DNA from 4 places in the Bradyrhizobium sp. BLXBL-03 genome. Region 1 is predicted to be linked to each of the others. Evidence: predicted binding sites of a transcription regulator. Region 1 holds the regulator's gene; each other region holds the start of a gene.
What was found. The regulator PhoB, encoded in region 1, activates phosphate uptake and scavenging genes when phosphate is short. The targets are predictions, from matches to a motif close to TGTCATNNANCTGTCAT.

Region 1 (7,181 bases):
CGCGAAACTGACAGCAAGCGTAAATAAACCGGTACAGGGGATCGGCGTGGCAGATATGGCTGTCGAGAGCAATGCAATTGATGCCGCCGGTCCGTATGATCGCGCCAAGGCCTTGAGCGCGTTCAAGCTCGGCGATGTCACCTTCTACTGGATCACGCGGCTTTCCGCGATCTCGGTGCTCCTCATCCTTGGCGGCATCATCCTGTCGCTGATCGTCGGTGCCTTCCCGGCGATGAAGGAATACGGCTTTGCGTTCCTGTGGACGCAGCGCTGGGCGCCGTCGGCCGATCCGCCCGTGCTCGGCGCGCTCGGACCAATGTACGGCACGCTCGTCACCTCCTTCATTGCGATGCTGATCGCCATTCCCGTCGGTCTCGGCATCGCGATCTTCCTGACCGAGCTCTGCCCGCAATGGCTGCGCCGCCCGATCGGCATGGCGGTGGAACTGCTCGCCGGCATTCCCTCGATCATCTACGGCATGTGGGGCTTCTTCGTGCTGGGACCGTTCCTGGCCAACACCTTCCAGCCCTTCATGATCAAGATCTTCGACGGCGTCCCGGTGCTGGGCGCGGTCTTCGCAGGTCCCCCGTCCTATCTCAGCCTGTTCAACGCGGCGCTGATCCTCGCAATCATGGTGCTGCCTTTCATCACCTCGATCTCGGTCGACGTGTTCAAGACGGTGCCGCCGGTGCTGAAAGAGGCCGCCTATGGTGTCGGCTGCACCACCTGGGAAGTGGTGCGCAGCGTCGTGATCCCCTACACCCGTGTCGGCATCATCGGCGGGGTCATGCTGGCCCTGGGCCGCGCGCTCGGCGAGACCATGGCGGTGACCTTCATCATCGGCAACTCATTCCGCATCTCGTCATCGATCTTCGCGCCTGGCACCACGATCTCGGCGGCGATCGCATCCGAATTCGCCGAGAGCGACGGCCTGCACCAGTCCGGCCTGATCCTGCTCGGCCTGTTGCTGTTCGTGCTGACATTCTTCGTGCTCGCCGCCGCCCGGCTGATGCTGCTGCGCCTGGAAAAGAAGGCGGGGAGGTGACATGAACCCGATCTATGTACGCCGTCGCCGCAAGGACATCATCGTCCGTGGGCTCTGCTTCGGAGCCGCCGCCGTCGGCGTCACCTGGCTCGCGCTGATCCTGCTCACGCTGCTCTACAACGGCATTGCCGGCCTCAACCTCGACCTGTTCGTCGCCGATACCCCGCCGCCGGGCTCGACCGAAGGCGGCCTGCGCAACGCCATCGTCGGCTCGCTGATCATGACCGTGATCGGCGTCGGCATCGGCGCGCCGCTCGGCCTGTTCGCCGGCACCTATCTCGCCGAGTACGGCCGTAACGACAAGCTGACCTCGGTGATCCGCTTCATCAACGACATCCTGCTGTCGGCGCCGTCGATCATCATCGGCCTGTTCATCTACGGCGCGGTGGTGGTGCCGATGCGCGGCTTCTCGGCGATCGCAGGCTCGCTCGCGCTCGCCGTCATCGTGATCCCGGTGGTGCTGCGCACGACCGAGGACATGCTGCTGCTGGTGCCGAATGCGCTGCGCGAGGCCGCCTCCGCGCTCGGCCTGCCGCGCTCGCTGGTGATCAAGCGGATCGCCTATCGTGCGGCCCGCTCCGGCCTCATCACCGGCGTGCTGCTCGCCACCGCCCGCGTCGCCGGCGAAACCGCGCCGCTGCTCTTCACCGCGCTGTCGAACCAGTTCTTCAGCCTCGGCCTGAACAAGACCATGGCGAACCTGCCCGTCACCATCAACAATTTCGTCCAGAGCCCTTACGCCTATTGGAAGCAGCTCGCCTGGAGCGGTGCGCTGTTGATCACGCTCACCGTGCTTGCCCTGAACATTGGCGCCCGCATCCTCGGTGCCGAGAGGACCGCAAAATGACCGACTTGTCCGTATCCGTGAGCTCCAACGCGCACCTCGCCTCGCAGCAGCCGCTGCCGGAAGCTCCGGCCAAGGTGACGGTGCGCAACCTCAACTTCTATTACGGCGAGCACCAGGCGCTGAAGAACATCAATATGACGCTCGGCACCAACCGCGTAACCGCCTTCATCGGCCCGTCCGGTTGCGGCAAGTCGACCCTGCTGCGCATCTTCAACCGGATGTATGACCTCTATCCGGGCCAGCGCGTCACCGGTCAGCTGATGCTGGACCAGACCAACATCCTCGACCCCAAGCTGGATCTCAACCTGCTGCGCGCCCGCGTCGGCATGGTGTTCCAGAAGCCGACGCCGTTCCCGATGACGATCTACGAGAACATCGCCTTCGGCATCCGCCTCTATGAGAAGATCTCGAAGTCCGAGATGGACGACCGCGTCGAGAAGGCGCTGCGCGGCGGCGCGCTGTGGAACGAGGTCAAGGACAAGCTCAACGCCTCCGGCCTGTCGCTCTCGGGCGGCCAGCAGCAGCGCCTCTGCATCGCCCGCACCGTCGCGGTGCGGCCTGAAGTGATCCTGTTCGACGAGCCCTGCTCGGCGCTCGATCCGATCTCGACCGCCAAGGTCGAGGAGCTGATCCAGGAACTGTCCGAGAACTACACCATCGCGATCGTCACCCACAACATGCAGCAGGCGGCCCGCGTCTCCGACAAGACCGCCTTCATGTATCTCGGCGAGCTGATCGAGTTCGACGACACCAGCAAGATCTTCACGTCGCCGTCGGACCGGCGCACGCAGGATTACATCACCGGCCGGTTCGGCTGAGGAGACAGGACATGGCTTCCGAACATACCGCAAAAGCCTTCGACACCGACCTTCAGGAGCTCACCCGCCTGGTCGCCGAGATGGGCGGCATCGCCGAGCGCATGATCGTCGATTCCGTCGATGCGCTGATCCGCCGCGACGTCGCGCTGGGCCAGCGCGTCGTCACCATCGATGCCGAGCTCGACGCGCTGCAGAAGAAGATCGAGGAGCGCGCCGTGCTGACCATCGCGCGCCGCCAGCCGATGGCGGTGGACTTGCGCGAGATCGTCGGCGCCATGCGGGTTGCGACCGACCTCGAGCGCATCGGCGACCTCGCCAAGAACATGGGCAAGCGCGTCGCAGCGCTGGAGACGGATTTCCATCCGCTCAAGCTGTTCCGCGGCCTCGAGCACATGACGGACCTCGTGCAGCAGCAGGTCAAGTCGGTGCTCGATGCCTATGCCGCGCACGACCTGCCGGCGGCGATGACGGTGTGGAAGGGTGACGAGGAGGTCGATGCCATCTGCACCTCGCTGTTCCGCGAGCTCCTCACCTACATGATGGAGGATCCGCGCAACATCTCGTTCTGCATCCATCTGATGTTCTGCGCCAAGAACATCGAGCGGATCGGCGACCACGCCACCAACATCGCCGAGACCGTGTTCTACATGATCGAAGGCCAGGCCATCACCGACAAGCGGCCGAAGGGCGACATGACGACCTTCGCCACGACGGTCCCGAACACCTGATTACGCAAGGAGCGACGAGCCCATGGGCGCACGCATTATGGTGGTTGAGGACGAGGAAGCTCTGACCGAGCTTCTCCGCTACAACCTCGAAGGCGACGGCTATGACGTGGAGACGGTGATGCGCGGCGACGACGCCGACACCCGCCTCAAGGAGCACATCCCCGATCTGATCGTGCTCGACTGGATGTTGCCGGGCCTGTCCGGGATCGAGCTGTGCCGCCGGTTGCGGACGCGATCCGACACCAAGCAGCTGCCGATCATCATGCTCACCGCGCGCGGCGAGGAGAGCGAGCGTGTCAGGGGCCTTGCCACAGGCGCCGACGATTACATCGTCAAGCCGTTCTCGGTGCCCGAGCTGCTCGCGCGGGTCAAGGGCCTGCTGCGGCGCGCCAGCCCCGAGCGGCTCGCGACCGTGCTCGCCTTCGGCGACATCGAGCTCGATCGCGAGAAGCGCCGCGTGGCGCGCTCGGGTCGGCCGATCGATCTCGGACCGACCGAATATCGCCTGCTGGAGTTCTTCCTGGAGCATCCCGGCCGGGTGTTCTCGCGCGAGCAGCTGCTCGACAGCGTCTGGGGCCGCGACATCTATATCGACGAACGCACCGTCGATGTGCATATCGGCCGCCTGCGCAAGCTGCTCAATCTCGGCCGCGAGCAGGACCCGATCCGCACCGTCCGCGGCGCAGGCTACGCGCTCGACGATCGCTTCGCGAAGGCTGAGCAGACCTCAAGCTAGGCTGCCCGCCAGCAAACAAAAAAAGCGCGCCTGGTGGCGCGCTTTTTTTCGTCCCGGCCTGTCCCGCGACGATGTCGTCTGAACCAAGTACTCAGCGCGTGCCTGGCTTCGCCGGCGCCCGCCGGCGATCCGCCGCCGGCTGATACGCCACGCGCGAGTGCTGGGCGCAGTAGGGCAGGCCTGAGAGCGCCTTGCCGCCGCAGAAGAAGAAATCCGGGCTTGAAGGATCGCCGACCGGCCAGTGGCAGGTGGCCTCGTTCAATTCGAGCAACGAGAGCCGCTGGCTCATCGGCACAACGTTGTCGTAGGTAACAGGTTCAGCCTCGACCTCGACCTCGAAGGCCTGCGCCAGCGCGGTGTTGCCGCGCGCGATGGGGCGGCTCACCCGCATCATGTGCTGTGCGGGACGCGCCTTGCGCGGCCGCGGAGCTGCTGATGAGGGGCTCTTGGCGCGGCCGGACAGGCCGAGCCTGTGCACCTTGCCGATTACGGCGTTGCGGGTCACGTTTCCAAGCTCAGCGGCGATCTGGCTGGCCGAAAGTCCGGCCTCCCAGAGCTTTTTCAGCTGCTCGACGCGATCATCTGACCAGGTCAAAACCGTCATTGCATCCTTTCCTTCGCCGGCGCCAGCCATCTGTGGGGCCTCACGACGAATGCCTAAGCTTCGAAAAACCCGTGCCGCCAGAATCCCTTAAGGCTCGCCGGGCGCGCCAGATGCGCCCGAACGTTTACGCCGGTACATGAGGACTTTTGGGATCAGAACCGCTGCACGAGATGTCGTATCTGACAAGCCAAACGCTACAATATGCCGTGACTCACGCGCAAGAGTCCGCCGACTCGCTTCCACATGTTCCGTGGCGAAAATCCCGCAAAATCGCCACCGCAAGACTACGGATTCAGCGTTTCGCGAGGCTTTCCGGGCGGCATTGACACCCGTATTGCCAGGCATAAGATAGTCGCGCGTGCCGCCCTTAAAAGGCGGCACGTTTCGTTTTCCGGGCCAAATGACGCGCTGCGCCATGCGTGTTCAGGCCGTCCGAAACATCCGAAGTGACCACCAAAGAGATCGTCATGACCAACAGCGCAGCGCCGCATTTGCTCCCCGTTTTCGCCAGGGCCGATATCGGTTTTGAGCGCGGTGAAGGCGTCTGGTTGATCGCAACCAATGGCGATCGCTATCTCGATTTCACCTCGGGCGTCGCGGTCAATGCACTCGGCCATGCCCATCCGGCGCTGGTCAAGGCGCTGCAGGAGCAGGCCACGAAACTCTGGCACATGTCGAACCTGTTCCAGAGCCCTGACGGCGAGAAGCTCGCTGCGCGTCTTTGCAACGAGAGCTTTGCCGACTTCGTGTTCTTCTGTAATTCCGGCGCCGAGGCGCTGGAGGGCGTGATCAAGCTGGTCCGCCATCATCACTTCTCCAAGGGCCATCCGGAGCGCTATCGCATCATCACCTTCGAAGGCGCCTTCCACGGCCGCACGCTGGCGACGCTGGCGGCGACGGGATCGGCAAAATATCTCGAAGGCTTCGGTCCGCCGATGGACGGCTTCGACCAGGTGCCGCATGGCGACATCGAGGCCGTGAAGAAGGCGATCGGCCCGCATACCGCCGGCATCCTGATCGAGCCGATCCAGGGCGAGGGCGGCGTACGTTCGGCGACTTCAGCCTTCCTCAAGGCGCTCCGCCAGCTCTGCGACGAGAAAGGCTTGCTGCTGGCCTTCGACGAGGTGCAGACCGGCATGGGCCGCACCGGCGATCTCTTCGCCCATCGCCGCACCGGCGTCACACCCGACGTGATGTCGCTGGCGAAAGCGCTCGGTGGCGGTTTTCCGATCGGTGCGATCCTGGCGACCGCGGATGCGGCCGCCGGCATGGGCCCCGGCTCGCACGGCTCGACCTTCGGCGGCAATCCGCTGGCGATCGCGGCCGCGAACGCCGTGCTCGACGTCATGCTCAAGCCCGGCTTCTTCGACCACGTGCAGAAGATGTCGCTGCTGCTCAAGCAGAAGCTCGCCTCCGTGATCGACCGTCATCCCGATATCGTCAGCGAAATCCGCGGTGAGGGGCTTTTGATCGGCATCAAGGCCGTGGTGCCATCAGGCGATCTGGTCGCAGCCTTGCGCAACGAGAAGCTGCTTACCGTCGGCGCCGGCGACAATGTCGTGCGCTTCCTGCCGCCCTTGATCGTCACCGAGGCGGAAATCGAGGACAGCATCGTCAGGCTCGAGCGCGCCTGCACGGCGCTGTCAGGCAACAAGCGGGCGGCAAGCTGATGAGCAAGGCACCCAAGCACTTCCTCGACATCAACGAGCTGCCGCTGTCGGAGCTCAAGAGCATGCTCGCGGCCTCCTCCGCCATGAAGGCGAAGCAGAAGGCGCATCAGCCGGTGCGGCCGCTCGAAGGCAAGACGCTGGCGATGATCTTCGAGCGTCCGTCGACCCGCACGCGCGTCTCGTTCGACGTCGCCATGCGCCAGCTCGGCGGCGAGCCCATCATGCTCACCGGTGCCGAGATGCAGCTCGGCCGCGGCGAGACCATTGCCGACACCGCGCGCGTGCTGTCGCGCTATGTCGACGCCATCATGATCCGCATCCTCAATCACGAGGCGCTGCTGGAACTCGCGGCGAACGCGACCGTGCCCGTCATCAACGGCCTGACGCGGCGCTCACATCCGTGCCAGGTGATGGCCGACCTCATGACCTATGAGGAGCATCGCGGCCCGATCGAGGGCCGCACCGTGGCCTGGACCGGCGACGACAACAACGTGCTGGCGTCCTGGGCCCATGCCGCCGAGCGCTTCAAGTTCAAGCTCAATGTCGCAACGCCGCCGGAGCTTGCCCCGAAGAAGGTGATGCGCGACTTCATCAAGGCGACGGGCGCGCCGATCGTGCTCGGCACCGATCCCGAGGCCGCCGTGAAGGGCGCAGATTGCGTCGTCACCGACACCTGGGTGTCGATGGGCGACAAGGAGGGCGAGCACCGTCACAACGTGCTCAAGCCCTACCA
Region 2 (7,181 bases), 1.3 Mb from region 1:
TCGTCGGCGCCGGCGGCATCGGCCTCCAGCTCGCCGAGCAGATCCGGGTGCTGGAATGGCAGAAGGTGTCGTTCCTGATCCTGATGATCCTGGTCGCCGTCGCGGGAATCGATTTCATCTCGGGCAAGCTGCGCTTTGCGATCATCGGTAAGCGGGCAGTGGCCTGAGCACCGCTGCCGTAGGGTGGGCAAAGCGAAGCGTGCCCACCTCTCTAGCGATCGAGAAAGATCGTGGGCACGGCGCAAGAGCGCCTTTGCCCACCCTGTACCTCTTCTGACGTTCATGGCCGGCCTAGAGGTGTAGACTGGCCATTCGGGCCGATCCGTCGGGAGCAGCCTTGTCCACCCGTGCCCTTGAGCACCCACGTAGGAACCGCGCCCCAGCGGAACGTCCGCGATCGAGATCCAGTAGGAGGTCATTGCGCCGAGAGCGCCAGTACAGGGATCGATCAGGATCGCGGTTGGCCCGCTTTGAGAGCGAGGAGATCCAACGATGGTCAAGGACGTGCAATGGTTCGTCGGGATCGATTGGGCAACGCGGAGTCATTGCGTTTGCCTGCTGGATGCGGAAGGACGGCCGGCCGGCCAGCGCGACTTTGCGCATGGCGGAGCCGGACTGACGGAGCTGTGTGATTGGCTGGTCGAAAAGACCAAGGCCGCACCGGGACAGATCGCGGTGGCAATCGAGACGCCGCATGGCCCAGTGGTGGAGATGCTGCTCGAGCATGGTTTTATGGTCTTTGCCATCAATCCCAAGCAACTCGACCGCTTCCGGGATCGCTTCACGGTGGCCGGTGCCAAGGATGATCGCCGCGACGCTCATGTGCTCGGAAGCTCATTGCGTACGGACTGTGCGGCCTTCCGCCAGCTTGCGGCCGACAATCCGGTGGTGATCGAGCTGCGCGAGTGGTCGCGCATGGCGGAGGAGCTGCAGCAGGAGCGCACGCGGCTTGCCAATCGCCTGCGTCAGCAGTTGTGGCGGTACTATCCCCAAGCGGCCAAGCTGACCGACGATGTCGCCGACGACTGGTTCCTGGCACTTTGGCAAAAGGTGCCGACGCCGGACAGCGCGGCCAAGGCCAGCGACAAGGCGATCGCGCGCATCCTCAGCGCCTATCGTATCCGCCGCCTCGATGCGGCGACGGTGCTCAAGACTTTGCGCGAGACACCCCTGCTCGTGGCACCGGGCACGACGGAGGCTGCGTGCGTGCATATCCGCAGCCTCGCGGCCCGTCTGCGCCTGGTCAATCAGCAAATCAAGGAAGCGCAGCACAGCCTGGACCGCCTGTGCGCCAAGCTCGAAGAACAGGAGAGCCCCGCGGGGCAGAATCCCGAGCAGTGTGACGTGGCGATCCTTCGCTCCTGGCCGGGAATCGGCAGGATCGTTCTCGCCACACTGCTCGTCGAGGCCACCGAGCCTCTGCGCAGACGAGACTACCACGCCTTGCGCGCCTTGGCAGGGGTCGCACCGGTGACGCGGCAAAGCGGCAAGCAACGCTTCGTGATCCGCCGCCTGGCCTGCAACAGGCGGCTGCAAAGCGCCGTTCATCACTGGTCGCGCGGCGCGCTTCAATACGACGCCGCAGCCCGGCGACGCTATGATGCTTTGCGGCAGCGCGGACACGGCCATGCGCGTGCGCTGCGTGGTGTGGGAGATCGCCTGCTCTTTGCCTTGTGCGCGACGCTCAAGCACCAGACGCCCTACGACGCAGACCACAACAGCGCGAAGATCTCGGCAGCAGGCTGAGCCGTTCCTTTGTTCGGCCGCATGCGACCGTTCCTTCGTCCCGACCTGCCGAACGCAAGAGCGCCGCGCGCAGACGCTGTCCAGGATGCCATAGGCACCGGCAAAGCCGGCGCGAAGCGTCCTGGATAGCGTCGAGCACGGTGCTATGGTTATCTGTCAGGGACTCCCACCCTTGACGAAGGGTAGGAGGTCCTACGGCTCCGTTTTCGTGGAGAGAGCGAGCTCCCCTACGGCTCCACCAAAAACTCCACCCGCTCTGCGGCAAAGCGCGAATGCTTCGTCACCAGCGGCTTGCCCTCGAGATCGAGGTCCGTCGCGTCGACCACCAGGATCGGCCGTCCCAGCGGCAGATCGAGCCGCGCGGCATCGGTCGCATCGACGATGCCGGCGGTGATCCGGGTGGCGCCGCGGCGGTAGTCGCGGATCCCGTAATGCTCGAGCATCTTCGTCATCGAGCGCGTGGCCGAGAACACCGCGCCGGCGCCCGGAAATCGCTCGGCCGACAACCAGGTGGTGGAGACGCAGATCGGCGTGCGGTCGGCGAGGCGGATCGCCTCGATCCGCACCAGCGGCGCGCCTGATTTCACGCCCAGTTCCCCTGCAAGCTCGCGCGTTGCGGCATCCTCTGACGCCTCGATCAGCCGGCCATGCGGCTCGCGGCCTTCGGCGCCGACGATCTCCGAGAAGCGCGTGCGCGAGCGCAAGGGATAGGCGAGCTTCTGCGCCTCGACATAGGTTCCGCTGCCGCGCTCGGCGCGCACGATACCGCGTTCGGCAAGGGCTGCGAGCGCGCGCCGCACGGTGTGGCGGTTGACGCGATAGGTTTCGGCGATCTCCATCTCGCCCGGCAATTTGTCGCCGGCGGCAAAGCGGCCGTCGGCGATGCCGCGCTCGATGCCGTCGGCAACGAGGCGCCACAGCGCGACGCCGGAGGAAGCGGTGTCCTGCATACTCATGTCGGCGATCAGCCTAGCCCTAAAATCACACGCTTGTCACGAAACAGTCATGGCGTTTCCGTATGAAGTTGTCTATTATCATAGACAACTTCAATTCGGCAAGTTTTGTGGAAGGCCGGTGGATTCGGTGACCCAGCACAATACCCAGCAAGCCCAGCGCAAGGCCGCCATGGCCGTGCTGGCGCACGCGGAGGCGGGCGAGATCGCCGCTCGCCTCCGCACGATTGCTTTGCCCGTCCATCAGGATCTGCGCGAACCGGAGAACGGTCTGGTGATGCTGCGCGGCCGGGTCGGCGGCGATGGCGCGCCGTTCAATCTCGGTGAGGCGACCGTGTCGCGCGCTGCGGTGCGGCTTGCCAGCGGCGAGGTCGGCTTCGGCTACACGCTCGGGCGCAACAGTGAGAAGGCACGGCTGATCGCGCTGTGCGACGCGCTGGTGCAGTCACGCGATTTCGGCGTCGCCGTCGAGCGCGACGTAATCGCTCCGTTGCGCGAGCAGCTTATGGTCAGACGCAAGCAGCAGGCCGAACAGACGGCTGCGACCAAGGTTGATTTCTACACCATGGTGCGCGGTGAGGGATGAGGCCATGACAACGATTGCGGAACTGCCGCCGGGATTCGCCGACAAGGTGTTGTCGGCGCAATCGACCTTTCGCTCGGTCATGGACGCGATGGCACGGCCCGGCACGGTCCAGCGCATCGTGCCGATGGCGGGAACGCCCGATACGATGATGCGCGGCACGGCCGCGATCGCGCTGACGCTGTTCGATCACGACACGCCGCTCTGGCTCGATGCGCGCATGGCCGAGAGCACCGAGGTCCTGAAATGGCTCAAGTTTCACACCGGCGCGCCGGTGGTGCAGGATTCGTCGATCGCAGCCTTCGCGCTGATCAGCGACGGCGTGTTGCTGCCCAATCTTACGCGGTTCGCGCTCGGCACCAACGAATATCCGGATCGTTCAACCACCGTGATCATTCAGGTCGAGAGCCTGGGCGCAGGCCAAAACGTCGAGCTGCGCGGTCCCGGCATCGACGGCGTCGCGACGCTTGAGGCGTCGTTCAAGCCGTTCGACCTGTTCGAGCAGCTGCGCTTCAACGAGACGCTGTTTCCGCGCGGCATCGACGTGGTGCTGGTCGCCGAGGATGCCGTGGTCGCGATTCCGCGCACCACGCGCGTCGTGAGCAAGGGAGGCTAGAGGCATGTATGTCGCAGTCAAAGGCGGCGAACGCGCCATCGAGAACGCCCATCGCCTGCTCGCCAATGCCAGGCGCGGCGACCAAAACGTTGCGGAAATCTCGCTCGACCAGATCTCCGAACAGCTTGGCCTCGCCGTCGATCGCGTCATGAGCGAGGGCTCGCTCTATGACCGCGAGCTCGCGGCGCTCGCGATCAAGCAGGCGCGCGGCGATCTGATCGAGGCGATCTTCCTGGTCCGTGCCTTCCGCGCCACCCTGCCGCGCTTCGGCGCCAGCGAGCCGGTCGACACCGGCGCGATGCGGGTGCAGCGGCGGGTGTCCTCCACCTTCAAGGACATTCCGGGCGGCCAGATCCTCGGGCCGACCTTCGACTACACGCATCGCCTGCTCGATCCCTCGCTCGCCCAGGGTTTTGTGCCGGAAGCGCCGGCCGTGGCCGAAGCCTCAACGGCGCCGACGCCGCGCGTGACCGACATTCTCGGCCGCGACGGACTGATCGAATCATCGCCACAGGCCGAAGACGGCGCCAGCGTCGGCGATCTCACGCGGGAGCCGCTGAACTTCCCGGCTGACCGCGATTTGCGCCTGCAAAATCTCGCCCGCGGCGATGAAGGTTTTCTGCTGGCGATGGGCTATTCCACCCAACGCGGGTACGGCCGCAATCACCCCTTCGCCGGCGAGATCCGCTTCGGCGAGGTCGAGGTCGAATTCACAGCTGAGGACGTCGGCTTCGCCGTGCCGCTTGGTTCGATCGAACTGACCGAGTGCCAGATGGTCAACCAGTTCAAGGGCTCGGCAACCGAAGCGCCGTGCTTCACCCGCGGCTATGGCCTCGGCTTCGGCCAAAGTGAGCGCAAGACCATGTCAATGGCGCTGGTCGATCGGGCGCTGCGTGCCCGCGAGCTCGGAGAAGAAGCCCTCGCCCCGGCGCAAGATGAAGAATTCGTGTTGTCGCATTCGGACAACGTGCAGGCGACCGGATTCGTCGAGCATCTGAAGCTGCCGCATTACGTCGACTTCCAGTCCGAGCTTGGCCTCCTGCGCAAGCTGCGCAAGGAATTTGCCGAAGCTTCGGCCGAAGCCAATACTCCCGGTGCCATGAAGGAGGCCGCGGAATGAACGCGCCTGCCTACAACTTCGCTTATCTGGACGAACAAACCAAGCGGATGATCCGCCGCGCCATCCTGAAAGCGATCGCGATCCCCGGCTATCAGGTGCCGTTCGCCAGCCGTGAAATGCCGATGCCCTATGGCTGGGGCACCGGGGGCGTGCAGGTGACCGCCGCGATCCTGGGCCCTAGGGACGTGCTGAAGGTGATCGACCAGGGCTCGGACGACACCACCAACGCGATCTCGATCCGCAAATTCTTCGCCAAGACCGCGGGCGTCGCCACCACGACGTCGACCGACGAGGCGACCGTAATCCAGACCCGTCACCGCATCCCGGAGACCGCGCTGCACGAAAAGCAGGTGCTGGTCTATCAGGTGCCGATCCCGGAGCCGCTGCGCTTCCTCGAGCCGCGCGAGACCGAGACCCGCCGCATGCACGCGCTCGCCGAATATGGCCTTATGCATGTGAAGCTTTATGAGGACATCGCCCGCTTCGGCCACATCGCGACCGCCTATGCCTATCCGGTCAAGGTGAACGCGCGCTATGTGATGGACCCGTCGCCGACGCCGAAATTCGACAATCCCAAGATGGACAATTGCCCGGCCTTGCAATTGTTCGGCGCCGGCCGCGAGAAGCGCATCTACGCGATCCCGCCTTACACTCAGGTGGTGTCGCTCGATTTCGAGGATCATCCGTTCGAGCCGTATCGTTTCAACGCGCCCTGCGCGCTGTGCGGCACCGAAGACTCTTATCTCGACGAGATTGTCACCGACGACAAGGGCAGCCGCATGTTCGTCTGCTCCGACACCGACTATTGCGAGGGCCGTCAGGCTGCCGGCCATCACGGTGCCCTGAGCGCCGCACCCTACAAGGACAAGGCGCCGGAGGCATCCAATGGCTGATCAGGATATTCAGGAAGCCGATCAGCCATTGCTGATCGCAAACTCCCTCAGCAAGTCCTACGGCCGCATCGCCGCCTGCCGTGACGTGTCGTTCGCGCTCTATCCGGGCGAGGTGCTGGCGATCGTCGGCGAATCCGGCTCCGGCAAGTCGACATTGCTGCAAATGCTGTCGGGCCAGCTCGCGGCGAGCGACGGGCAGGTATCCTATCGGATGCGCGACGGCGTCACCCGCGATCTCGCCTCGCTCGGCGAGGCCGAGCGTCGCCTCTTGTTCCGCACCGATTGGGGCTTTGTGCATCAGGACCCCGCGCAGGGCCTGCGCATGGCGGTCTCGGCCGGCGCCAATGTCGGCGAGCGATTGATGGCCGTGGGCTGGAACCATTATAGCCGGATTCGCGAAAGTGCTTCCGATTGGCTCACCCGGGTCGAGATCGACGTCGCGCGTATCGACGATGCGCCGCGGACCTATTCCGGCGGCATGCGCCAGCGCCTCCAGATCGCGCGCAACCTCGTCACCGGGCCGCGGCTGGTGTTCATGGATGAGCCGACCGGCGGTCTGGATGTCTCCGTGCAGGCGCGCCTGCTCGATCTCCTGCGCAATCTCGTCGCCGAATTGCATCTCGCGGTCGTCATCGTCACCCATGATCTCGCGGTGGCGCGTCTCCTCTCGCATCGCGTGATGGTGATGAAGGGCGGCCGCCTCATCGAGACAGGTCTCACCGACCAGGTGCTCGACGATCCGCGTGAGCCCTATACCCAGCTCCTCGTCTCCTCGATTCTGCCGCCATGAGCTCTCCGATGACCGCCATGATCGACATCGCCGACGCCGGCAAGACCTTTAGGATGCACCTGCAAGGCGGCATCGAGCTGCCTGTCGTGCGCGGCGTGACCTTTCAGGTCCAGCCGGGCGAGTGTGTCGTGCTGTCCGGACCGTCAGGCGCCGGCAAATCCTCGATCCTGAAGATGATCTTCGGCAATTACCGCTGCGATTCCGGTCGCATCGGCATCCGCCATCGCGGCGAGGTGATCGATCTCGCCACCGCCGAGCCACGGCAAGTGCTCAACGTCCGCCGCGCCACCATCGGCTATGTCAGCCAGTTCCTGCGCGCTGTGCCGCGTGTGGCCACTATCGACGTCGTCGCCGAGCCGCTGATCGCAGGCGGCGTGACTCGCGCCGATGCGCAAGCGCGCGCCGGTGAGCTGCTGCATCGCCTCAACATTCCTGAAAGGCTCTGGCAGCTGCCGCCCGCGACTTTCTCCGGCGGCGAGC
Region 3 (7,181 bases), 470 kb from region 1:
CAGCGCATGCCCCTGCGGGGTCAGGGCGATCAGGACCTGGCGCTCGTCCTCGCTCGAGCGCGTGCGCTTGACCAGGTGCGCGGCCTCGAGCCGCTTCAGGAGCGGCGTCAGCGTGCCTGAATCCAGAAACAGCCTTTCGCCGATATCCTTCACCGGCACGTCATCGCGCTCCCACAGCACCAGCATGACAAGATATTGCGGATAGGTGAGGCCGAGGCGGTCGAGCAGCGGCTTGTAGACGCGGTTAAAGGCGTGCGCGGCCGAATAGACCGCGAAGCAGATCTGGTTGTCGAGGCGTTGCGGATCGAGGGTCGCTGATTTCCGGGCCATAGAGAATCTCTTGAGACTGGCCCGCATTGTGGGACCGGGCGGGCCTACATTCAATTGCGAACAATTAAATGTGAGGCATGCGGATTTCAATTGCGCACAATCTAATTGTTTGCAATACAGACCGCACCCCAACCGAAGCCCCTCAGGGAGACGAAAATGTCCGTGAACGTCCTTTACAAGACCAGCGCGAAAGCCACCGGCGGCCGTGACGGCCATGCTGCGACCCTCGACGGCGCGCTCGACGTCAAGCTGACCACGCCGAAGGAACTCGGCGGCGGCGGCGGCGCCGGCAACAATCCCGAGCAGCTGTTTGCGGCCGGCTATGCCGCCTGCTTTATCGGCGCCATGAAGTTCGTGGCCTCGCAGGGCGGCCCGAAGGTTCCCGCCGACGCCTCCGTGACCTCGACGGTCGGCATCGGCCCGCGCTCGGCCGGCGGCTTCGGCCTCGACATTGATCTCGCCGTCTCGCTGCCGGGCCTGTCCCGTGCGGACGCCGAAGCGCTGGTCGAGAAGGCGCACCAGGTGTGCCCTTACTCCAACGCGACGCGCGGTAATGTCGACGTTCGCTTGACCGTCGTCTGATCCCGACGGTGAATGGCTGGCCCGGGATCCCTCTCGGGCCGGCCGCTTCCGCGAGATTTCCCACGCTGCGGGATTGCGCGGCGACGCATACGCCCCCACGCGACAGGCCATTGCTGGCGCGTTCGAACCTCGCTAGGCCTGTGATCAATATCGACACAGGGAAGCAAGGCATGACTGACACAGGCGCAATGAGCGGACTGCGCGTCATCGATCTCACGCGCGTGCTTGGTGGCCCCTATTGCACCCAGATCCTCGCCGACCACGGCGCCGACGTGATCAAGGTCGAGCCGCCCGCGGGCGACGAGGTGCGCGACTGGGGTCCTCCCTTCCACGACGACGACGCGGCCTATTTCATCGGCATCAACAGAAACAAGCGCTCGATCGGTCTCGACCTCGCCTCCGAAGGCGGCCGCCTCGTGCTGCTCAAGATGCTGGAGACGGCCGACGTCCTGATCGAGAATTTCAAGCCGGGCACGCTGGAGAAATGGGGCATCGGCAACGATGTGCTCGCCCAGAAATTTCCGCGCCTCGTGCATTGCCGGATCTGCGGCTTCGGCGCCGACGGCCCGCGCGGCGGCAATCCCGGCTATGACGCCATCATCCAGGCCATGACCGGAATGATCGCGGCGACCGGATCGCCCGAGAGCGGCCCGATGCGGATCGGCGTGCCCCTGGTCGACATCACCACAGGCCTCTACGCCGCGATCGGCATCCTGATGGCGCTGTCCGAGCGGCAACGCTCCGGCAAGGGCCAGTTCCTGGAGACGACGCTGTACGAGACCGGCCTTGCCATCATGCATCCCCACACCGCGAATTATTTCATGCATGGCAAGCCGCCTGGCCTCACCGGCAACGAGCACCCGAACCTCGTGCCGTACGCGATCTTCCCGACCAAGACCGACAACATCTTCATCGGCGTCGGCAATGACGGCACCTTCCGCAAGCTCGCCAAGGAGATCGGCAAGCCCGAGCTCGGCACCGACCCGCGCTTTGCCCGCAACAAGGACCGCATCGCCAATCGCGAGGCGCTGCGCGCCGAGCTGGCCGCGGTGTTCAGCCAGCACGAGGCCGAGCCGCTATGCAATCGCCTGCTCGCCGCGGGCCTGCCCGCAGGTCCCGTGCAGAAGATCGACCAGGCGCTGACCAATCCGCACACCGTCGCCCGCGGCGATGTCATCGAGAAGGACTGGTACAAGGGCGTGGCTTCGCCGATCCGGCTCGATCGCAGCAAGCCGAGCCTGCGCCGGCTGCCGCCGAAGTTCAGCCAGCACTCCCAGGAGGTGCTGGGCGAGTTCGGCTACTCAAGGTCGGAGATCGACGCGATGGTCGAGAGCGGCGTGGTCTGCGGGCCCGAGCGCAAGCGCTAGGCCCAACTGCCGCATCCGACGCGTGATGCCGCAGTGCGGCGCGGGCATTGGTGTGCACCGCGAACGCCCGCCGTTGCGCGGCGCGTTCGCCTATTTGACGACTTCCCTTTTCCGGCGCTTGCCGCTTTCGTTTCGGCCGCTTACACAGTCATGTGAACGTCATATGGCGCTGCTAGCGCAAGCGCTTCTTTATTGACGGCTGAGGGAGGATTCTTGATGGCTCTTCGATTCTTTGGGGCGGCTGCCGCTGTCGCAATCGCGGTCGGCATGACGGCTTCGCCGGCGCTGGCCGTGACTGAAATCCAGTGGTGGCACGCGATGACCGGTGCGAACAACGACGTCATCGTCAAGCTCGCCAACGACTTCAACGCGGCGCAGAGCGACTACAAGGTCATCCCGACCTACAAGGGCAGCTATCCCGACACCATGAACGCCGGCATCGCCGCGTTCCGCGCCGGCAATGCGCCGCATATCATGCAGGTGTTCGAGGTCGGCACCGCGACCATGATGGCCGCGACCGGCGCCGTGAAGCCGGTCTACAAGCTGATGGCCGACGCCGGCGAGAAGTTCGATCCGAAGGCCTATCTGTCCGCGATCACCGGCTACTACTCGACCTCGAAGGGCGAAATGCTGTCCTTCCCGTTCAACTCGTCGTCGACAGTCATGTGGGTCAATCTCGACGAGCTGAAGAAGGTCAATGCCGAGATCCCGAAGACCTGGCCCGAAGTGTTCGAGGTCGCCAAGAAGCTGCACGACAACGGCCATCCGACCTGCGGCTTCTCCAACTCCTGGGTCACCTGGGTCAATCTCGAGCAGCTCTCTGCCTGGCACAACGTGCCGCTCGCCAGCAAGGCGAACGGCCTTGACGGCTTCGACACCAAGCTCGAGTTCAACGCACCGCTGCAGGAGAAGCATCTCGAGAAACTGGTCGAGCTGCAGAAGGACAAGACCTACGACTACGCCGGCCGCACCAACCAGGGCGAAGGCCGCTTCACCTCGGGCGAGTGCGCGATCTACCTGACCTCGTCGGCCTTCTTCGGCAACGTCAAGGCGCAGGCCAAGTTCAACTTCACCGCCGTTCCGATGCCTTACTATCCCGACGTCAAGGGCGCGCCGCAGAACTCGATCATCGGCGGTGCCTCGCTCTGGGTGATGGGCGGCAAGTCGGCCGACGAGTACAAGGGCGTCGCGAAATTCCTGACCTTCCTGTCGGACACCGATCGCCAGGTCTACATCCACAAGGCCTCGGGCTATCTGCCGATCACCAAGGCCGCCTACGAGAAGGCTAAGGCCGAGGGCTTCTACAAGGATCAGCCCTATCTCGAGACCCCGCTGCTCGAGCTGACCAACAAGGAGCCGACCGAGAATTCGCGCGGCTTGCGCCTCGGCAACATGGTCCAGCTGCGCGACGTCTGGGCGGAAGAGATCGAGCAGGCGCTCGCCGGCAAGAAGACCGCCAAGCAGGCGCTCGACGCCTCGGTCGAGCGCGGCAACACCATGCTGCGCCAGTTCGAGAAGACCGCCGTAAAATAAGGCGAAGGCGCCGGCGGGCCGCATCGACCAGCGGCCCGCCCGCGCTACCCCATCATGCAAAAGCAAGCGATTTTCCAATCAAAGCTGCTGCCTTACGCGCTGGTTGCCCCGCAACTCGCGATCGTCCTGATTTTCTTCTACTGGCCGGCCTTGCAGGCCGTGATCCAGTCGTTCCTGCTCCAGGACGCGTTCGGGCTCTCGACGAGCTTCGTCTGGTTCGAGAATTATCTCGAGCTGTTCAGCGAGCCCGCCTATTTCGAGACCGTCGTCCGCACCTTCTTCTTCTCGTTCGCGATCGCGACGTCCTCGCTCTCGGTCGCGCTGCTGCTCGCGGTGATGGCGGACAAGCCCTTGCGCGGCGGCGCGGTGTATCGCACGCTGCTGATCTGGCCCTATGCGGTGGCGCCGCCGGTGGTTGGCGTGCTCTGGGTGTTCATGCTGCATCCCTCGCTCGGCGTGCTCTCGCGCTATTTGCGCGCCGCCGGCATTGAATGGAATCCGCTGCTCGACGGCAACCAGGCCGCGACACTCGTCATCCTCGCCGCCGCCTGGAAGCAGATCTCCTATAATTTCCTGTTCTTCCTCGCAGGGCTCGCGGCCATTCCGAAAAGCGTGCTCGAGGCCGCCGCGATCGACGGCGCGCGCCCGATGCGGCGGTTCTGGACCGTGACCTTCCCGCTGCTGTCGCCCACCATCTTCTTCCTGCTGGTCGTCAACATCGTCTACGCCTTCTTCGACACCTTCGGCATCATTGACACCATGACCCGCGGTGGCCCCGGCACCTCGACCGTCACGCTGGTCTACAAGGTCTATAATGACGGTCTGATCGGCGGAAATCTCGGCAGCTCGGCGGCGCAATCGGTGATCCTGATGATCATGGTGATCGTGCTCACCGGAATCCAGTTCCGCTTCGTCGAACGCAAGGTGACCTACTGATGGTCGAGCAAGAGGGCTTCAGGCGTTACGTCGCCCACATCATCCTCTGGATCGGGATCGCGATCGTCGCCTTTCCGGTCTACGTGGCCTTTGTCGCGTCGACCCAGGACAACGCGTTGATCGCCAACGGCCAGATGTCCCTGCTCCCGGGCGGCCATTTCTTCGAGGTCTATTACCAGACGATTTTCGTCGGCACGAGCGGCTCGACCCGCGAGCCCGTCGGCAACATGATGTTCAATTCGCTGGTGATGGCGCTGGCGATCGCGATCGGCAAGATCGCGATCTCGATCATCTCGGCCTATGCGATCGTGTATTTCCGCTTTCCGTTCCGGATGGCGATCTTCTGGATCATCTTCATCACCCTGATGCTGCCGGTCGAGGTGCGCATCTATCCGACCTACAAGATCGTCGCCGATTTGCACATGCTCGACAGCTATGCGGGCCTGGCGCTGCCGCTGATCGCGTCGGCGACGGCGACGCTGCTGTTCCGCCAATTCTTCATGACCGTGCCGGATGAATTGCTGGAGGCCTCGCGGATCGACGGCGCCGGTCCCTTGCGCTTCTTCTGGGATACGCTGCTGCCGCTGTCGCGCACCAACATGGCGGCGCTGTTCGTGATCCTCTTCATTCTCGGCTGGAATCAATATCTCTGGCCGCTGCTCATCACCACGCGCGACGACATGCAGACCATCCAGATCGGCATCCGCAAGATGATGACCACCAACGATGCGCTGACCGAATGGCCGATCGTGATGGCGACCGCCGTGCTGGCCATGCTGCCGCCGGTGTTCGTCGTCGTCGCCATGCAGAAATTGTTCGTGCGCGGCCTGGTCGAGACGGAGAAGTAAAGAGAGATGGCCAACGTCACCCTGCGCAACGTCCGCAAGACCTACAGCGGCGGCTTCGAGGCCATCAAGGGCGTCAACGTCGATGTCGGCGACGGCCAGTTCTGCGTGCTGGTCGGACCAAGCGGTTGCGGCAAGTCCACGCTGCTCCGCATGGTCGCCGGCCTCGAGACCGTCACCGGCGGCGAGATCGACATCGGCGGCAAGGTCGTCAACGGAATCGAGCCCGCCGATCGCGACATCGCGATGGTGTTCCAGAACTACGCGCTCTATCCGCATATGAGCGTGTTCAACAACATGGCCTACGGCCTGCGCAATCGCGGCATGCCGGAAGCCGAGATCAAGACCCGCGTCGAGGAAGCCGCGCGGGTGCTCGAGCTCTCCGCCATGCTGGAGCGCAAGCCGCGCCAGCTCTCCGGCGGCCAGCGCCAGCGCGTCGCGATGGGCCGCGCCATCGTGCGCCAGCCCAAGGTGTTCCTGTTCGACGAGCCGCTGTCGAACCTGGATGCCAAGCTGCGCATCTCGATGCGCGTCGAGATCCGCAAATTGCAGCGCCGGCTCAACGTCACTTCGATCTACGTCACCCACGACCAGCTCGAGGCGATGACGCTCGCCGACATCCTGGTGGTGATGAACGGCGGCCAGGTCGAGCAGGTCGGCAATCCCTTGGCGATCTACGAGAAGCCGGCGACCACTTTCGTCGCCTCATTCATCGGCGCACCGCCGATGAACCTGATGTCGACACGCCAGGACGAGATCAAGTCGCAGCTCGGCGGCGCCGCAGGCGAGGCCGGCATCCTCGGCATCCGCCCCGAGGATCTCGTCATCACCGACCAGACGCCGTCAGGCGGCGTTGCGCTGTCGCTGACCGTCGACGCGATCGAGCGCGTCGGCGCCGAGACTTTCGTCTACGGCTCGCGGGCCCAGGACGAGCAGCGTGTCGCGGCCACCCCGGGCGAACTGCCGCCGGGCGAGGTCATCGTCCGCATTCCCGGAACCGAGGCGCCCGCGATCGGCGCGAGGATCCGTGTCGCCGCAGGCCGCAACAAGCTGCATCTGTTCAGTGGCGATGGACGGACGCGGATCGAGGTCTGATCGGCTCCCGGCCTAACCTGTCGAAAACAACCCCATGCACAGTAGAAGGGGCTCTGTTTTCATTGGGAGAATCGTCCGGAAATCCGGCACCGCCGCGCGGCAGCGCAAGCAGTGAATCCACAGCCCGCTGCTACGTGCTTGAACCCGCACGGGGATATGCCCATATTGCTGACCAAGGGGTGCCTTGATGGGGCCCCGAAACACCAAAGTCGCTTTCCGCGAGGACTTTGTAAACTATGTCTCGTGTTCCCACGCTTTCCAGTCCGTTCCTTCTGGGCTTCGACGAAATCGAGCGCGTGCTCGATCGCGTCGTCAAAGGCGCCGACGGCTACCCTCCCTACAATATCGAGAGGTGCGACCGATCGGACGGCCAGCCCGAGCGTTTGCGCATCACGCTGGCGGTCGCCGGCTTCACCCGCGACCAACTCGATGTAACCATTGAGGAAAACCAGCTCGTCATTCGCGGGCGGCAGCAGGACGACAAGACCCGGCA
Region 4 (7,181 bases), 4.2 Mb from region 1:
CTGATGGCGGCGGCGCTGATCGCGCATTTCGTCTCGCGGATGATCTGCGAGGAGGGTATCTATCACGCGCTCGCAAAGGGCTTCGTTGAGCGCGCCACGCGTCCGCGTGAGGGAGAAGGAAGATGAGCCGTTTCTGGAGCAGCTTGACGCATGAGCTGAAACCCTACGTGCCGGGCGAGCAGCCGCGCATGGCGGATCTGGTCAAGCTCAACACCAACGAGAACCCGCTTGGTCCGTCGCCGCGTGCGCTGGAGGCGATCCGGGGCGCGGCGGCCGATACGTTGCGTCTCTATCCGGACCCGCAGGCGACCGCGCTGCGGGCGGCCCTTGCCGCCTATCACGGCGTGAGGCCCGAGCAGGTGTTCGTCGGCAACGGCTCGGATGAGGTGCTGGCACACGCCTTCGTCGCGCTGCTGAAGCACGATGCGCCGCTGCTGTTTCCCGATATCACCTACAGTTTCTATCCGGTCTACTGCCGCCTGTTCGGCATCGCCTATGAGACCTTGCCGCTCGATCAGGCCATGCAGATCCGCACCGCTGATTATCGCCGGCCGGCCGGCGCGATCATCATCCCCAATCCGAACGCGCCGACAGGCATCGCGCTGTCGCGCACCGAGATCGCGACACTGCTCGACGACCACCCTGATGTGCCCGTCGTCGTGGACGAGGCCTATGTCGATTTCGGGGCCGAGACGGCGATTCCGCTGGTCGCGTCTCATCGCAATCTCCTGGTCGTGCAGACCATGTCGAAGTCGCGCGCTCTCGCCGGGCTTCGCGTCGGATATGCCGTTGGGGACGCCGATCTGATCGATGCGCTGACGCGCGTAAAGGACAGTTTCAATTCATATCCGCTCGGCCGGCCTGCCCAGGAAGGTGCGATCGCGTCCCTCGCGGACGATGCTTATTTCCAGCAAGGCCGCCGTCGCGTGACCGAGGGCAGGGAACGCCTGTCCCGCGGATTGAAAAGCGCCGGTTTCGAGGTGCTGCCCTCGCTCGCCAATTTCGTCTTCGCGCGCCATCCCGCGCACGAGGGGGCCAAGCTTGCGGCGGCGCTACGGGAGCAGGCGGTGATCGTCCGTCACTTCTCGGCGCCGCGCATCTCGGATTTCCTGCGCATCACCGTCGGCACCGACGCGCAGATCGATCGGCTGTTGTCGGCGTTGTCCGGGATATTGCGATAGAGCGAGAAATCGTAGGGTGGGTTACGCCCAGCAACTACGCTTCGCGCAGCCGCTGGTCTAACCCGCCCTACGCATTGGCGATGCGATCGCCTACCACCCTTCCAGCACGATCTTGCCGCGCGACTTGCCGCTCTCGAGCAGCGCGTGCGCGCGCTTGAGATTGGCCGCGTTGATCGTGCCAAAGGTCTGGTCGAGCGTGGTACGCAGCACGCCCTTGTCGATCAGATCGGCGACATCGTTGAGCAGGTGATGTTGCGCGATCATATCAGGCGTCTGGAACGAAGAGCGCGTGAACATCGATTCCCAGTGCACCGAGATCGCCTTGCCCTTGAACGTGCTCATGGTGAATTCCGGGGGATCGTCGATCAGGCCGAACCGGCCTTGCGGTGCCATGAACTCGGCGATGCTCTTGTAGTGCTGATCGGTGAAGGTAAGGCTCGCGACCAGCGCGACCGGCGGCAGCTTGAGCTTCTCGATCTGCTCCTTCATCGGCTTGCCGTGATCGATCACCGCATGCGCGCCGAGATCGAGGCACCATTTCTGCGATTCCGGCCGCGTCGCGGTCGCAACCACGGTGAGGCCGGTGAGGCGGCGGGCGAGCTGGATCAGGATCGAGCCGACGCCGCCGGCGCCGCCGGTGATGAGAAGCGTGCGCGGATCGACGCTCTTGCCCGGGATTGCGCCGAGGCGATCGAACAGCAATTCCCACGCGGTAATGGAGGTGAGGGGAAGCGCCGCGGCCTGCGCGAAGGAGAGCGATTTCGGCTTGTTGCCGACGATGCGTTCGTCCACTAGGTGGAATTCGGCATTGGTGCCCTGGCGCAGGATCGAGCCCGCGTAAAACACCTCGTCGCCCGGCTTGAACAGGGTGACCTCGGGCCCGACCGCATCGACGATGCCGGCGGCGTCATAGCCCAAGATCTTGGTCTCACCTTCGGGCGGCGCGGCGCGCTTGCGCACCTTGTAATCGACGGGATTGGCCGAGATCGCCTTCACGGCGACGCGGATGTCGCGTCCCTTCGGCTCTGGCTTGGCGGTCTCGAAATCGATCAACGCGTCCTGATCCTCGATCGGAAGCGACTTCTTGTAGCCGACGGCCTTCATGGCTTGTCTCCATCAGATGGCGTTTTCGCCCGCGTCTTACCTGTCGCGCTGGCTCCAATTTGGCAAGTACTGTACATTCGGGGATATAGTCCCCGTTTGGATACTATTGGGAAAACACTGATGAAACGGCGCGATTTTGCCCGTCGTCCGGGCTGCTCGGTCGAGGCGACGCTGGATTTGATCGACGGCAAGTGGAAGGGCGTGATCCTCTATCACCTGCAGAGCGGCACCCGGCGCTTCGGCGAATTGCGCCGCATGATGCCTGGGATCACCCAGCGCATGCTCACCAAGCAGCTTCGCGCGCTGGAGGAGGACAAGCTCGTCATCCGCAAGGTCTATGCCGAGGTGCCGCCGCGCGTGGAGTATTGTCTCTCCGAGTTGGGCGAGAGCCTGCGGCCGGTGATCGATATTCTGAAAGCCTGGGGCGAGAGCCATCAGCAGCGGCTGTCCTGCGCACCGCCGCCTGTGGTCGAGAGGAAGCCGAAGCGGGCGGCCTAGATGTTCGGGAGCGGACGATGCCGCTCCCGAACAGGGCGCGTCAGAACGCGAACTGCGTGCGCAATGCGACCGCATCGAACTTCGAGCCGACATCCGCCGTAGACACCGCCGAGGCCTGCTTCGAGACCGTGCCATGCAGGTAGTCGAGCATGAAGCGCACGTTGCCGTTGACGTACCAGTTGAGCGCCAGCGTGTAGACGTCCTGCCGCCCGCCGGCGATTCCGGCGGCGGTCGCGAGCTGATCGTTCAAGTTCATCGTGGAGTAGCGGGCTGCGATTTCCCAGGCACCCCAGCCACCGCCGTCGAGCGAGAACGGATTGTTCGGCTTGACGCCGCCATACGCGGCGTTGCCCGGATTGTACTTGCGGCTTTCACCGGTCAGGACATAGGCCGCCTGCGCATAACCCCCCTGGAAATTCAGGCTCGACGTGCCGATGGGCGCCACGGCGGTATTCGCATTGCGTTCAATGTTGAACCAATAGTATTCGCCCTGGACCCAGAGCGGTCCATAGGAAGCGGCGGCTTCGAGGCCATACACCTGCGCACCCGATACGTTTGCAATCGCCCCGGTCGAGATCAGCGTCGTCGGATCGATGCGCAGTTCGGGACGATCGCTGAGCGTCAGAGTTTGCGTGTTGGCGATCAGATTGCGCGGCGGCTGGATCAGCCACTCGGCGTCGGCGCCGAGATGCACCGAATAGTCGTTGCCGCTGACGACCTGGCCGGCAACACGGGCGGTTGCGCCGTATTGCTCGCTGGTCCCCGGAGGTGAAATGCTCGAGGCCGAGTGAATGGCACCCGTGGTCGGGCCGGTCACATAGGCGCCGGCATAGAACACGTCATTGTACCAGCGGGCGCCGGCGGCAGAGCGGAAGTCGCCTGCGGCGATATTTTGCGCGATGACACCGACCGAGGCGCGCTCCATGAAGGCGATGTCGTTGGAGCTCGTGGATTCATCCATGGTCCAGGCAATGTCCATGATGCCGGCTTCGATCGCCATCTTGCCGCCGAACGGCTTCAGCCCGGTGTAGCTCAGATACGCGTTCTCGATGCCGGACGTGCCTCCGCCGGGATCGAAGCCCACGGGAGTCGCGCCGGCGGCGCCGGTGCCGCCGAAGCCGTCAGCCGAACCGCCGAAATCGTAGATCAGCGCAAAATTCCAGTCTTCGAGGAATTTGCCGACGACGCCGATGCGCGCGCGACGAACGTTCTCGCCGCTGTCGAGCTTCTGCGGTACCGTGGCTGCCGTGTTGGGTCGGTAGTCGTACCCGCCGACGTCCCAGTGCACGCGGCTGGTGATGGCGACGCAGTTGTGCCCGTCGGCGGTGCATATGGTCGGGCGATTGTTCGGCATCGTCACCACGACGCCCGATGGGGCCACCGGCCCCTTGACCGGAATGGCCGCGTTGGCATTGGCGACCGCGGCTTTCGCCTCCGAGCGCGCTTCGGCCTTGGCCTCGGCCTTCGCTTCCTGCCTGGCTTTCGCCGTGGCGGCCGCGTTCGCGGCGGTCTGGCTCTGGAGCTTGTCGAGCTTCTGCTCCAGCATTTTCAACTGCTGCTTCAGGAGCGCGATCTCCTGCTCGCTGGTGCTGGCCGATTGGGCCTGGGCCTGTGAAGCCGCCAGCACGCCGGCGAGACCGATCGCCGTGGCTGCTAGTCCTGTCCTGCTCATGTCGTGCTCCATCCTTTGACGAACTTCCCCAAGTCGCAACGGGAGAGCCTAAGACTGATCGATGACTGCCCCGCGACGCGCGCGCCCGGCTCTGCGGTTCCCACTGATGCCAATTCGCCGCAACCGAATCCGCCTGGCACGAGCATGCAGGATGATGCGCATCATGCCAATCCATCGTCCCGGCAGATTGTGATTTCGCACGCTGGGCTTGCAGGTGGGACACACCGGAAAGGGGCTGAATATTGCCGCCCGGCGCCCTTCTATTGGGGGGCGAACGCGCCTATATTCCGGCGTCTTTTCCAAGAGGTAGGGATGTTTCGAGCGAACTTGACCGCCGTCGTCACGGCATTGTGCATAGGCTTTTCGGCCCACTTCAATCCGGCTGCGGCGCAGGACCGTCGCGTGCCCTCGTCGCAGGCCGAGCTGCGGTTGTCCTATGCGCCGATCGTGCAGCGGGTGCAACCGGCGGTCGTCAACGTCTATGCCGCCAAGGTGGTGCAGAACCGCAACCCGCTGCTGGACGACCCCATCTTCCGCCGTTTCTTCGGCGGCGGCCAGCAGCAGGAGCAGGTGCAGCGGTCGCTGGGCTCGGGCGTGATCGTCGACGCCTCCGGGCTCGTCGTCACCAACGTCCACGTCATCGAAGGTGCCGACCAGGTGAAGGTGTCGCTGTCGGACAAGCGCGAGTTCGAGGCCGAGATCGTGTTGAAGGACTCCCGCAGCGATCTCGCGGTGCTGCGCCTGAAGGATGCCAAGGAAAAGTTCCCGGCGCTCGAATTCACCAATTCGGACGAGCTGATGGTCGGCGACGTCGTGATGGCGATCGGCAACCCCTTCGGCGTCGGCCAGACCGTGACCCACGGCATCATCTCGGCGCTGGCGCGCACGCAGGTCGGCATCACCGACTATCAGTTCTTCATCCAGACCGATGCTGCGATCAATCCCGGCAATTCCGGCGGCGCGCTGGTCGACATGAACGGCCGGCTCGCCGGCATCAACACCGCGATCTATTCGCGCTCCGGCGGCTCGCAGGGCATCGGCTTCGCAATTCCCGCCAATATGGTGCGCGTCGTCGTCGCCTCCGCCAAGAGCGGCGGCAAGGCGGTAAAGCGGCCATGGCTTGGCGCGAAGCTGCAGGCGGTGACGCCGGAGATCGCCGATAGTCTCGGCCTGCGTTCGCCAAGCGGTGCGCTGGTCGCGAGCGTCGTTCCCAATGGGCCTGCGGCGAAGGCCGGGTTGAAATCCTCCGACCTCATCACCGGCATCGACGGCCAGGCCGTGGACGATCCCAACGCGTTTGACTATCGCTTTGCCACTCGCCCGATCGGCGGCACGGCGCAGATCGACGTGCAGCGCGGCGGCAGGCCGCTCAAGCTGACCATCGCGCTCGAGACCGCGCCCGATACCGGCCGCAATGAGCTCGTCGTCACCGCCCGCTCGCCGTTCCAGGGCGCCAAGGTCTCGACCATCACGCCTGCGGTTGCCGACGAGCTGCATCTCGACGCCGACACCGAAGGTGTGGTCATCACCGATCTCGGTGATGACTCGCCCGCCGCCCAGGTCGGCTTCCAGAAGGGCGACATCATCCTGGCCGTCAACAACCAGAAGATCGGCAAGACCGGCGACCTCGAGAAGGCGGCGGCCGTCAGCCAGCGGCTCTGGCGCATCACGCTGGTGCGGGCCGGTCAGCAGATCAACGTCACGCTGGGCGGATGAGTCCGAAGCGACCACAGCAGACGCCAACTCTCTTCGCCGCGGCGGGGCTCGATCACGATGCCCCGCATCCGCTGCCTGACAGGCTGCGGCCGCGGACGCTGTCGGAGGTCGTCGGCCAGGATCACATCCTCGGGCCCGACGGCGCGCTGACGCGCATGCTGGAGACGCGCACGCTGGGATCGCTGGTGTTCTGGGGCCCGCCCGGCACCGGCAAGACCACCGTGGCGCGGCTGCTCGCGGATGCGACCGACCTGCATTTCGAGCAGATCTCCGCGGTGTTCTCCGGCGTCGCCGACCTCAAGAAGGCGTTCGATGCCGCGCGCGCCCGCCGCGAGATGGGCAAGGGCACGCTGCTGTTCGTCGACGAGGTGCACCGCTTCAACCGCGCCCAGCAGGATTCGTTTCTGCCTGTGATGGAAGACGGCACGGTGGTCATGGTCGGCGCCACCACGGAAAATCCGTCCTTCGAGCTCAACGCGGCGCTTTTGTCCCGCGCACGGGTGCTGGTGTTTCGCTCGCTCGATGCCGCCGCGATCGAAAAGCTGTTCGCGCATGCCGAGGCGGTCGAGGGCCGCAAGCTGCCGCTCGATGCGGAGGCGAGGGCGGTGCTGGTGCGCATGGCCGACGGCGACGGCCGCGCAGCGCTGACGCTCGCCGAGGAGGTCTGGCGCTCGGCACGAGCCGACGAGATCTTCAACGCCGCACAGTTGCAGGACATCCTGCAACGCCGCGCACCGATCTACGACAAATCGGCCGACGGCCATTACAACCTGATCTCGGCGCTGCATAAATCGGTGCGCGGCTCGGATCCCGATGCTGCGCTGTATTATCTCTGCCGCATGCTCGATGCCGGCGAGGACCCGCTGTTCCTGGCGCGCCGTGTGGTACGCATGGCGGTGGAGGATATCGGCCTCGCCGATCCGCAGGCGCTCGTCATCGCCAATGCGGCCAAGGACGCCTTCGACTTCCTCGGCCATCCCGAAGGCGAGCTAGCGATCGCGCAAGCCGTG

Region 2: the regulator PhoB is predicted to act here: its motif matches at 2,737-2,753, upstream of phnF (phosphonate metabolism transcriptional regulator PhnF).
Region 3: the regulator PhoB is predicted to act here: its motif matches at 2,426-2,442, upstream of ugpB (sn-glycerol-3-phosphate ABC transporter substrate-binding protein UgpB).
Region 4: the regulator PhoB is predicted to act here: its motif matches at 4,506-4,522, upstream of ACNJX9_RS18325 (OprO/OprP family phosphate-selective porin).

What each region holds. Positions count from the first base shown of each region.
Region 1 is NZ_CP182470.1:8,059,069-8,066,249, reverse strand. Features, by position in the region: gene pstC (phosphate ABC transporter permease subunit PstC) at 56-1,045, shown strand; gene pstA (phosphate ABC transporter permease PstA) at 1,047-1,892, shown strand; gene pstB (phosphate ABC transporter ATP-binding protein PstB) at 1,889-2,710, shown strand; gene phoU (phosphate signaling complex protein PhoU) at 2,722-3,438, shown strand; gene phoB (phosphate regulon transcriptional regulator PhoB) at 3,461-4,174, shown strand; gene ACNJX9_RS38030 (GcrA family cell cycle regulator) at 4,266-4,778, opposite strand; gene ACNJX9_RS38025 (aspartate aminotransferase family protein) at 5,246-6,448, shown strand; gene argF (ornithine carbamoyltransferase) at 6,448-7,181, shown strand, end outside.
Region 2 is NZ_CP182470.1:890,081-897,261, forward strand. Features, by position in the region: gene phnE (phosphonate ABC transporter, permease protein PhnE) at 1-167, shown strand, start outside; gene ACNJX9_RS04225 (IS110 family transposase) at 493-1,746, shown strand; gene phnF (phosphonate metabolism transcriptional regulator PhnF) at 1,974-2,702, opposite strand; gene phnG (phosphonate C-P lyase system protein PhnG) at 2,821-3,285, shown strand; gene phnH (phosphonate C-P lyase system protein PhnH) at 3,290-3,898, shown strand; gene ACNJX9_RS04245 (carbon-phosphorus lyase complex subunit PhnI) at 3,903-5,018, shown strand; gene ACNJX9_RS04250 (alpha-D-ribose 1-methylphosphonate 5-phosphate C-P-lyase PhnJ) at 5,015-5,911, shown strand; gene phnK (phosphonate C-P lyase system protein PhnK) at 5,904-6,701, shown strand; gene phnL (phosphonate C-P lyase system protein PhnL) at 6,710-7,181, shown strand, end outside.
Region 3 is NZ_CP182470.1:102,529-109,709, forward strand. Features, by position in the region: gene ACNJX9_RS00445 (MarR family winged helix-turn-helix transcriptional regulator) at 1-330, opposite strand, end outside; gene ACNJX9_RS00450 (organic hydroperoxide resistance protein) at 487-912, shown strand; gene ACNJX9_RS00455 (CaiB/BaiF CoA transferase family protein) at 1,083-2,279, shown strand; gene ugpB (sn-glycerol-3-phosphate ABC transporter substrate-binding protein UgpB) at 2,496-3,812, shown strand; gene ugpA (sn-glycerol-3-phosphate ABC transporter permease UgpA) at 3,867-4,748, shown strand; gene ugpE (sn-glycerol-3-phosphate ABC transporter permease UgpE) at 4,748-5,596, shown strand; gene ACNJX9_RS00475 (sn-glycerol-3-phosphate import ATP-binding protein UgpC) at 5,603-6,688, shown strand; gene ACNJX9_RS00480 (Hsp20 family protein) at 6,925-7,181, shown strand, end outside.
Region 4 is NZ_CP182470.1:3,818,263-3,825,443, forward strand. Features, by position in the region: gene ACNJX9_RS18305 (chloride channel protein) at 1-126, shown strand, start outside; gene hisC (histidinol-phosphate transaminase) at 123-1,181, shown strand; gene ACNJX9_RS18315 (zinc-binding alcohol dehydrogenase family protein) at 1,272-2,285, opposite strand; gene ACNJX9_RS18320 (winged helix-turn-helix transcriptional regulator) at 2,406-2,783, shown strand; gene ACNJX9_RS18325 (OprO/OprP family phosphate-selective porin) at 2,824-4,455, opposite strand; gene ACNJX9_RS18330 (DegQ family serine endoprotease) at 4,768-6,171, shown strand; gene ACNJX9_RS18335 (replication-associated recombination protein A) at 6,168-7,181, shown strand, end outside.